Regions from separate parts of the Psychrobacillus sp. NPDC093200 genome, predicted to be linked through region 3. Evidence: riboswitches for the same ligand, from Rfam matches in the RefSeq annotation. Region 3 holds a riboswitch; each other region holds the start of a gene.
The links. A riboswitch is a leader RNA that binds a small molecule or an ion and turns the genes downstream of it on or off. The one in region 3 is predicted to bind thiamine pyrophosphate.
Positions count from the first base shown of each region.

Region 1 (3,284 bases), on a different contig from region 3:
AGTTGTCCCATAGGTCGAGTCTATGCTCAATCGCTAAGATGGTTATACTCGATTTTTGCTGAAGTAAGTCCAACCATTCAATATATTGTTTTGCGGTATACGGGTCCAGATGGGTGATAGGCTCATCTAACAATAATATTTCTGGCTCCATAATCATTGCACAAGCAGTGGCAACCCTTTGCTTCATACCTCCAGAAAGCGATTGAATGATGGAATGTCGATAATCCGTTAACCTAGTTAACTCCAATACTTCAGAAATCTTCGTCTCCATTTCTTCCCGTGCGACGAGTAAATTCTCTAAAGTAAAAGCAAGCTCTTCCTCTACAGTTGGCATACAAAATTGTGCATCTGGATCTTGAAATACTGTTGCGATACGATGATTGACTTCGCCAGGTCGATAGGAATCATTTTCTTTACCAAAAAGTTCTATTCTACCGGACACTATGCCATCGCAATTTTCTGGATAGAGACGATTGCACAAATAAAGTAAAGTGCTCTTTCCACAGCCGCTTGGTCCGGTTATGACGACACGCTCTCCTTTTTCGATAGACATAGAAAAGTTTGATAGAACAGCAGTATCCTTGTCTGGATAAGAAAAGGTGACATCTTCAAAACGGATAACTTTAGGCACGAATATCACCTTTTTTTGAACGCGAAATAGCATATCCTCTTAACGAACCAGTGGCAAGCAAGCCGTCAGCTACAGCTTTTCCACCTAAACCAGCAATGAGAGTTCCGCTAAAAATACGAACAACTAGCATGAAAACTACATATCCAGTGGTATAAACGGCAAATCCTCCTAAGAAATAGCCATACACAAAGCTAAAAACTGCGGATCCTGCTCCCGCAAGCATTAAAACCCAAAGGTCAAACCGTTTGTAACGTGTAGCGGCGAATACAGCCTCGGCACCTAGACCTTGTATGACACCAGAAAGGATAAGACGTGGCCCGACGGCATTACCTAAAAGTACCTCTATTGCTGCTGCGATAGTTTCCGAGATAACCGCCGCCCCGGGTTTCCGAATGATGTACATACAGATAATTGAAACGATAAACCAAACACCAAAAATCCACTCATATGCGATTGGTCCGACGAAGCCAGACCAAATGTTTCCTACATGAAGGAAGAGTAAATAAACAATCCCAAACACCACTGCAAAGACCGACATTAAAACAATTTCTTTTAGCTTCCATGATTTAAGCATGGAGGTCATCTCCGTGAGAAGGGCTATTAATGCTCATCGATAAAGTCATCACTAGATGCTTGTGCTCTTCTGATCTAGCTCTGCTGAAGGCTGCCTCATAATAAGCAAACACGTCATGGATATCCCCATGAATCCCGCTAGCATAATGCATAGATTCATTGAATACACCCTTCACTTTAGCGTGCTCAATCTCTCTGTAGATCACATCCATATAGTTAGGATTGTTCATAGGGTATAAAGCAAATTGAGAAGAAACATATTGGTTTGTTTCATCCTTATTTGTCACTTCATCAACCTTGTCTAAATAAACGTCAGCAGTGGTGTCGCCAGGACAACCCGCTGAAAATGTTCCAGAAAGAGCTACATGTACCCCTGTTTTGGCAGCATTCAGAGTAATAGATTTTGCCACATTAAATACATGAACTTGTTTTCCTCTGATAACGGTTGAGACATCATCCGTATGCATCCACACATTGGATACATCTGTATTCTGTAGTGCACCTTTAATAATACTTACAAATTCATTGCTCATCGGATGTAGGGAAAAACGAAACCCTACAATTGGACTTAAACCACATTCCATCCTAAAAACCTCCCTCAATTTTTTCATAAAAAAAAGCTACATCCGTGAAGATGCAGCCACTAACCCTTATGAAAAAAGGAAAGTCACCGCACTTCCTCACGCAGGTATTATCCTGATCGAGTAATAAGGGATCGGAGCTAAAAAGCTCTCATCACAGCCAAAGTGGGCACCCCTAGTGCAGAAACGGTATGTAGTTTTACAGTTGTGTATAAATTTACACAATTTGTTTTCTTTATGTGCCCACAGTATAGCGTATAAAAATATAATTGTAAATATGGTTGAATTCTTTTCTCTAATCGTCCATGCTTAAATTATCAGAAAACATAAGGGGGAAACTAAATGGACAAAATTTTTATTACTCGAAAATTACCGGAGGAAATTGTACAGCCATTAAGAGAAAAATTTGAGGTGAATATGTGGCACAGCGAGGAAACTCCAATGGATTATGAAGATATAAAAAAGGAGGCAAAGGACGTCCATGCCCTGTGGACGGTTCTCTCGGATAAAGTGGACCGGGAACTTATAGAAAATTTACCGAATTTAAAAATTATCAGTAATCTAGCGGTTGGCTTCAATAATATTGATGTGGAAGCAGCGAAAGAAAAAGGGGTGATGGTAACAAATACTCCTGGTGTATTAACTGAGACAACTGCAGACCTAACCTTTGCGTTGTTATTGGCTACTGCTCGTCGTATTACCGAAGCAGAACAGGATATTCGTGCAGGTAAATGGAAATCATGGACACCGATGCAGCTGACGGGAATGGACGTTTTTGGAGCTACGTTAGGAATCATAGGCATGGGAAGAATCGGTGAAGCGGTAGCAAGACGTGCGAAGGGTTTTAATATGAAAGTCTTATATCATAATAGAACAAGAAAATTAGAGGCAGAGCAACAAAATAACTTTACATATGTGGAGCTAGAAACATTATTGCAAGAATCTGATTTTGTTGTAATATTGACACCTCTAACTCCAGAAACTAAAAGGATGATTGGAAAAAAAGAGTTAGGATTGATGAAGGAAACCTCTGCTCTTATTAATGTTGCACGTGGCGGAATCGTAGATGAGCAATCCCTTTATGATGCCCTCCTAAATAAAAGAATATGGGCCGCTGGACTAGATGTTTTTGAGACGGAGCCTGTTCCTTTAGATCATCCACTCTTAACCTTGCCTAATGTTACAGTCCTCCCCCATATCGGCAGTGCAAGTATTCATACGAGACTTGCTATGATGCAAATAAATGCTAAAGCAATTGAAAATGTTTTAGAGGGACAAGAACCTGATAATCGAGTTGTTTAAAGGAAAAAAATTATAATCTAGGCTGCCATGAATCCAGTATTCATGGCATTTTTTATGAGGTAAGAAGGTGTAAGTATGCGACGGGGATGGCTTATCGCTCACCCAACAGAAAGTGTCCACCTGAAATCAAGCTTACTATCCTATGTCCTAATCTAGTAGAAAGCAAGTGAGCATGCACTTTTCAATTAAAACTATAC
Region 1 covers NZ_JBNNVC010000001.1:131,174-134,457, forward strand. The annotation lists gene ACQKNZ_RS00690 (ABC transporter ATP-binding protein) at 1-631, opposite strand, end outside; gene ACQKNZ_RS00695 (ECF transporter S component) at 624-1,205, opposite strand; gene ACQKNZ_RS00700 (YkoF family thiamine/hydroxymethylpyrimidine-binding protein) at 1,198-1,788, opposite strand; TPP riboswitch at 1,865-1,972, opposite strand; gene ACQKNZ_RS00705 (2-hydroxyacid dehydrogenase) at 2,128-3,087, shown strand.
Region 1: it holds a riboswitch for thiamine pyrophosphate, as region 3 does, so the genes downstream of both, ACQKNZ_RS00700 (YkoF family thiamine/hydroxymethylpyrimidine-binding protein) here and thiT (energy-coupled thiamine transporter ThiT) in region 3, are expected to answer to the same signal.

Region 2 (3,284 bases), on a different contig from region 3:
TTCTAAGACAAAAGGAACCTCCCCTTTTATAAACACCGCATCAATCGCTTTGTCACCAGCTAAATGTCCACCTTTCATAACCACACATTGTACCCCAAGGGAGATAATATCTTGAGCAGCTAGAAATAGTTCTTGTTCCGTATGAATGGAGCGACCACTTATGACCTCGGCTTCTGGTATATTTGGTGTGCAAACAGTTGCAATGGGTAGCAGCTTATTTTTAAGAGCTTGTATAGACTCTTGTTGAAGCAAGCTGGCGCCGCCCTTCGCAATCATCACAGGGTCAACGATAAGAGGTAAGCCTCTATTTTTAAGTGTAGCAGCGACACACTCAATAATCTCTGAATTAAATAACATGCCTGTTTTAATCGCTGTCACATTAAAATCTTCAAGGACCGCCTTCAATTGTGCTTCTACAAATTGTACTGTTGTTGGAAAAATGCCATGTACACCTAACGTATTTTGGGCGGTTAAGGCAGTGATAACACTTGTACCAAATACACCAAGCTCTTGAAACGTTTTAATATCTGCCTGAATGCCTGCTCCGCCTCCACTATCTGAACCCGCTATCGTTAATGTAATCATTGGTGTCCCTCCGCTAAATATTCAAGTTGATTTAGAAAATTCATATGGAATGTCCCAATCGTTGAATACGCATTTGAGCTTGCTTGTTTATAATCACGAAGTAGATTCGCAAGATCTTCGAATGCATTTTCACAGCTTGCGAGCTCTGCTGCACAAAGGGCACTTAATAGACAGCCACTTCCTGTCATTTTCGTTACCTTTTCATGACCACCTACGATCCATTCTATTCTGATACCATCTGTAATCACATCTTGCTTACCTGTCACAATCACAAGACAGTTATATTTGTTTGCAACATGCATGGCCGTCTCAGCTACATCAAGTTCACCCACGCCACTATCGACGCCTTTTGCTTGCCAAGTAACACCTGCAATAGCCGCGAGTTCTCCGACATTACACCGAATTAAATTAATTTTAAGTTGTTGTAATAATTCCATCGTTGTTTCTAATCGAAAATTCGTTGCCCCTGCACCGACGGGATCAAAAACTATAGGAATGTTCTTCACATTCGCACTGTTTCCTGCTAGAAGCATTGATTTTATTGTCTGTTCATTTAATGTGCCGATATTTAATAAAAGCGCATTCGATTTTGATGCCATTTCCGCCGCTTCTTTAACCGCATCGGCCATCACAGGTGAAGCTCCTATTGCTAGTAAGCCATTTGCTGTAAAATTGGCCACGACATAGTTGGTGATACAATGCACTAAAGGTTTTTGTAGATTAATTTTTTGTAGGCTCATTCATATACACCCCTTTTGTCCAATTTTGCATCGTCCATGGCATTTCCCAAAACATCCACTCGTAATAACAGCTTTTTTCAAAATGTGCCTTTAAAACCTTTTGTTTCATGGGCTGTTCCTTCGCAAAACGATTTAACATCGACTTTTGCTTATTGATCGATTGAAGCATTTCGTCAGATGCATATAATGCAATCCATTGCGCATACAGCGGTACATTCGGATGAGCATACTTAAGCTGTTGCCCAATTTCTTGATAGAGCCACGGACAAGGTAATATGGCAGCAAATGCTTCTGCTACATCGCCATTATGTACAGCATTGTACATATGACTCACATAATTATAAGCAGCTGGTGCCACCTCAAAATTTTCAATTTCTTCGGCCGTTACATCTAAATCTTGAAAAGTTGTACGGTGAAGCTCAAGCTCTGCTTCATGAATAAATCTCGCACTGTTTAAAAAGTACTGAATGTCCTCGTCATTTGTTGCCTTTGCAGCTGCTAAAGCTAAGACTTTTGTGTAATGCTTTAAATAATACGCATCCTGTAGCATATAAAACTTGAACTTTTCGAGTGGTAAACTACCATCAGCAATACCTTGCACAAACGGATGGTTAAAACTAGCCTCCCAATAAAATTGCGTCTCCTGTCTAACTTTTTCACAAAACTCCATTTTTTTGTCCTCCTTAATTGGTGGACGTAAGTGCAAAAAAGGCGCCTCTAATAGAGACGCCCAAAAAGTGTAGACTACACCCATGATTGCTCCCTACGCCAGTGTTAACTGTCAGGTTCTAAGGGTCAGGTTTTAACCTTCTCAACACAATGTGTCCCCCCGCAATTAAAGTATTTGCAAAAGAAAAGCTCCACGTAAATAATACGCGGAGCTTAAGTAAGTACATATTGATCATCGTGTACTTTGCTCCCTACGTCCGTATTAACAGCCAGGTTCTAAGGGTCAGGTTTTACCTTCTCAACACAAACGTGTCCCCCTGCAAATTCATTTAATTACACTAAGTTTAACTGAAAGCACCACGGCAAACAAGATAATAATCACGACGTGACAGGTATGAGTTTAAAAATGAATCAAAGACCCTAGCAGATGTATTGAATTTATATCATAAGTAGGAGCTTCTTCCAGACTAAATTTAAATAAGCGAAAAATAAAAAAACGAATTCCAAAATCAGAATTCGTTTTTGAAAACTATGCTAACTCCAACCAAGCAACCGCTTCACAATGCAGTGAGTGTTGATGGTGGACTATTTAAATAATAAGAATGTAGTAGAATCACCTTAAATGCCTATTTTAAATATACTATTTATTATTCGTAAAATATAATTCAATAAGAAATCATTAATAAATATGAATCTAAATCTAAATCTAATAGAAATTGTCCTGTAAAGAAATTTAAAGCTTATACTTCAACTTCTACAAGAACATCATCTATTTCAATTTCATTTCTTATCAGGCTATAAATTTGTACATCTCTATTGATAGCTTCAAATCCTACAACTAAATTATATTTTGCAGGTATGTTACCATCCCACCCATTATGACCTCTAACTGCAATACAAAAGCTATCTGTTAACTGATTAGATTTTATAGTAGTCCAATCTTTTTGTAATGTACTATATGAACGAGAAAATTCTTTCGCTTGTCCATGATTACTTTGTTCGCCTATTTCCCACTTAAAATTCCCATCATCTTCTACAGATGAACCTGTTTCAAAAATTCTTTTTTCAAATGCATCAATTTGTTCACCTATTTTGCTACATCGCCAATCTAACCAAGTAGACATATATCTACTTGTTTTTCTACGTGTATTTCTTGGTTTAGCTGAATAAGACAATGTAACATCAATCCTAATATCATATTCTTCACCTATATCTAATATTTCACTAGGAATAGGTATGGTATAAATATGTGCTTCATTCCCGTAAATAATATTATCTTCTTCCGTTAAT
Region 2 covers NZ_JBNNVC010000006.1:81,205-84,488, forward strand. The annotation lists gene thiD (bifunctional hydroxymethylpyrimidine kinase/phosphomethylpyrimidine kinase) at 1-585, opposite strand, end outside; gene thiM (hydroxyethylthiazole kinase) at 582-1,325, opposite strand; gene tenA (thiaminase II) at 1,306-1,995, opposite strand; TPP riboswitch at 2,069-2,166, opposite strand; TPP riboswitch at 2,226-2,323, opposite strand; gene ACQKNZ_RS18250 (S8 family peptidase) at 2,735-3,284, opposite strand, start outside.
Region 2: it holds a riboswitch for thiamine pyrophosphate, as region 3 does, so the genes downstream of both, tenA (thiaminase II) here and thiT (energy-coupled thiamine transporter ThiT) in region 3, are expected to answer to the same signal.

Region 3 (3,284 bases):
CCCTGACTCTACGATATGTTCAGCTTTTGCTGAGATGAAGGGCTCTACTGCTAGAACCATACCTTCTTTTAAAATTGTTGGATCCCAAGCATCATAATAATTTAAGACATGCTGGGGTGCTTCATGCAGGGACTTTCCGATACCATGACCTGTTAGGTTCATGATGACATGTAATCCATTATCCTTCGCTTCTCTTTCCACCGCTTTACCAATCTGGTTTAGACGAGAACCTGCTTTTACCTTCAGCATAGCACGATTAAATGCACTTTCCGCTACTTGACAAAGTTTTTCCTTGTCTTCGTACCCTTCGCCTACTACAAATGATATTCCAGTATCTGCGAAAAACCCTTCGTATGAACCGGATACATCGATATTTACAAGGTCACCCTCTTTAATCACACGGGAGCCTGGAATTCCATGAGCCACTTCTTCATTCACACTTATACAAGTATACCCCGGGAAATCATACTCTCCCATAGGTCCAGAAATAGCGCCTTTTTCTTTAAATAACTCGCCGCCTATTTCATCTAGCTCCTTGGTAGTTACACCCGGTTTAGTTGCAGCCTTCATCGCTTCTCGTACTTCAGCAACAATTTGGCCTATTTTTTTTAACATTTCTAACTCTTCATTTGTTTTTGCTATCATCTTTACAAGATCCCTTCTTCACTTAGATGTATGATTATCATATCATATATCTTATGAATTCGGCATTAATAGGCGTGGGGCTTTTACGAATAGAATCGCACAAATAAAAGCGGCAAACAAGAACACAGGAATCATATAAGTAGAATTATAAATTAAGGAATAAAGAATTACGTTTTCTCCCTCAGCAAATTCACCAAAAAATAGTATCCCTGATAAAACGTGTGCCAAGTAGCGCAAAAATGAGGCAATTAAGGCACCTATTACAATTGCTATCGCCATTTTTTTCTTGTTTTGATTTTCAAATGCTTTCATATATGCTGGTCTTAATAGACCTGCCAATCCCGCCACCATAAAAGCAATAAAGTAATCGATTCCTACTTGAATAACTACTATTTCAAAGGATAATGGCGCCGGGTAAAAGCGCCCCGTAACTACCTGTAATAGTCCAATCAAAAATCCTGTCACAACACCTGCCACTATACCACGGCGAAATGCTATTAAAATAATGGGTACAAGCACAAAGGTAACACTTCCACCCTGTGGCATCCCAAATCCTATTAAATCCAATATATAACCTAATGCTGCGAATATAGCTATTTCTACTAACAATACGACACGCTGATTTCTCATTGTAATCCCCTTTTTTGACCACAAAAAAAACGCCGTCGGGACAGAGCCAGACATCGCGCGATTGTCAGTATCCATCCACATCCCTACGCAAGCATGAACTTACAGGTTCTAAGGGTACTATCTCAGCCGCTATAGCGACGCCCCTTGTGGTTTAGAATTTATTTGATTTGAGTTCATTGTAGCCGATACATGTTTATATTGCAACCCCTAAAGGTATTATAATAGTAATAATAAATCTATTATTAGGAGTGTTTTGGTTGATAAATTTACTTATGGATTTAATCAAAATAAAGAGTAATGATTTGAACGGAGCTAACGAGGCACTGCTCTACTGTAAGGACTGGCTAGAAAAGAGAAACATATCAACAAAAACCTATGAATTAAACACTAAGCTAATGCTTGTAGCTGAAATAGGAGCCGGTGAGGAAACTATCGTATGGAATGGCCATATTGATGTCGTTCCAGGAAATCCCGAGCAATTTGAACCAAAAATTATTGATGATAGACTATATGGGCGTGGTTCTGCAGATATGAAGGCAGGCGTTGCTGCAATGATGCAGGCTTTTTATATACTGTCACAAGATGAACATAAGCTTACTAAAAAAGTCCAGCTACATATAGTTACTGATGAAGAAACAGGAGGAAAAACCTCCAAACACTTAGTTGAACAAGGTCATTGTGGAGACTTCGTTATTTGTGGTGAACCAACTCATGTTAATATCGGTCTTCAGGCTAAAGGAATTTTACAATGGGATATCCATTTAAAAGGGAAAGCCGCGCACGGAAGCCGTCCTTGGGAAGGAGATAATGCGATTGAAAAAGCAATATTATTCGATAAGGAACTAAGAAATTGCTCTTTTATGGAGGCAAGCAATGAATATTATGATTATCCTTCCTTAAACTTGGCAAAAATAGAAGCAGGAGATCGCTATAATATGGTACCTGATAAATGTGTTATTAGTTACTCCTTAAGATTTGTTCCTGGACAAGACGCTGAGAAAATCACAAAGGAACTAAGAGATCTTTTAGAAAAATATCCTGGTAGTGAAATACACTTCCAAGGACACACCCCAGCAATCACCAATAAAGAAGATGACAAGTATATACAAAAGCTTTTAGCAGTTTGTAATTCGATTAGACAGACACCTACTGTTCTATTTGGACAGCATGGTGCGGCCGACACGCGTTATTATGCAGCTAAGGGTGCAGTAGCTATCGAATTTGGACCAAGCGGTTCTGACTGGCACGGTGATCAGGAATACGTTTCTATATCTTCAGTAGAGGAATATAAGGACATTCTCGTTAGATTTGTATTAGAATAACTAGATATAAGCTATAGATGGATGCTTTCCGTAGGGAGAGCGATAAGTAATAATAATGAGGAGACTATGAATGGATACCAATAAAATTTTGAGTGCATCAACATATTTTTCTATTTTGTTTGCCCCTTTCATTCTCCCGATTATCGTTTACTTCCTTACATCGGAAAAAGAGGTAAAGTACCACGCTAAGCGTTCATTAATTTCTCATATCATCCCTACTATTTTCTTTGTGTTCTTAATGCTGGCTATATTCGCAAACTTTTTACCTTTAGGCTTTACTGGAGATTCTGCTTCCATGTGGACTAGTATGACTACTGCTCTTATTTTTATGGGTTTATATACAGTGATCAATCTAGTTTTACTTATATGGAACATCGTACAAGGAGTCAAAGTGTTACGGCATGTTTAATAGCTCCTCAAATGGGAATAAGATATTATAGAACAACAAGGAGCGATTGATTATGAAAGTAGGAAAACTAGTAAAAGCAGCTATTAAATGGGCACCTGTTGTGTACCCTATTGTTCGTAAAGCAATGAAATCCAAAAAAACTGTAAAACGCTAATTGAACTAAGTTAGAAACTTATTAAAGTTAATATGGGCTCTTCATAGCCTCTCCAAGGTACCACTATTATTTAGAAGGACAAGACTTATTAGTCACCTCCAATAAAAAAAAGCAGGAGAAATCA
Region 3 covers NZ_JBNNVC010000008.1:53,367-56,650, forward strand. The annotation lists gene map (type I methionyl aminopeptidase) at 1-645, opposite strand, end outside; gene thiT (energy-coupled thiamine transporter ThiT) at 697-1,275, opposite strand; TPP riboswitch at 1,339-1,430, opposite strand; gene ACQKNZ_RS19410 (M20 family metallopeptidase) at 1,533-2,597, shown strand; gene ACQKNZ_RS19415 (DUF4870 domain-containing protein) at 2,668-3,006, shown strand.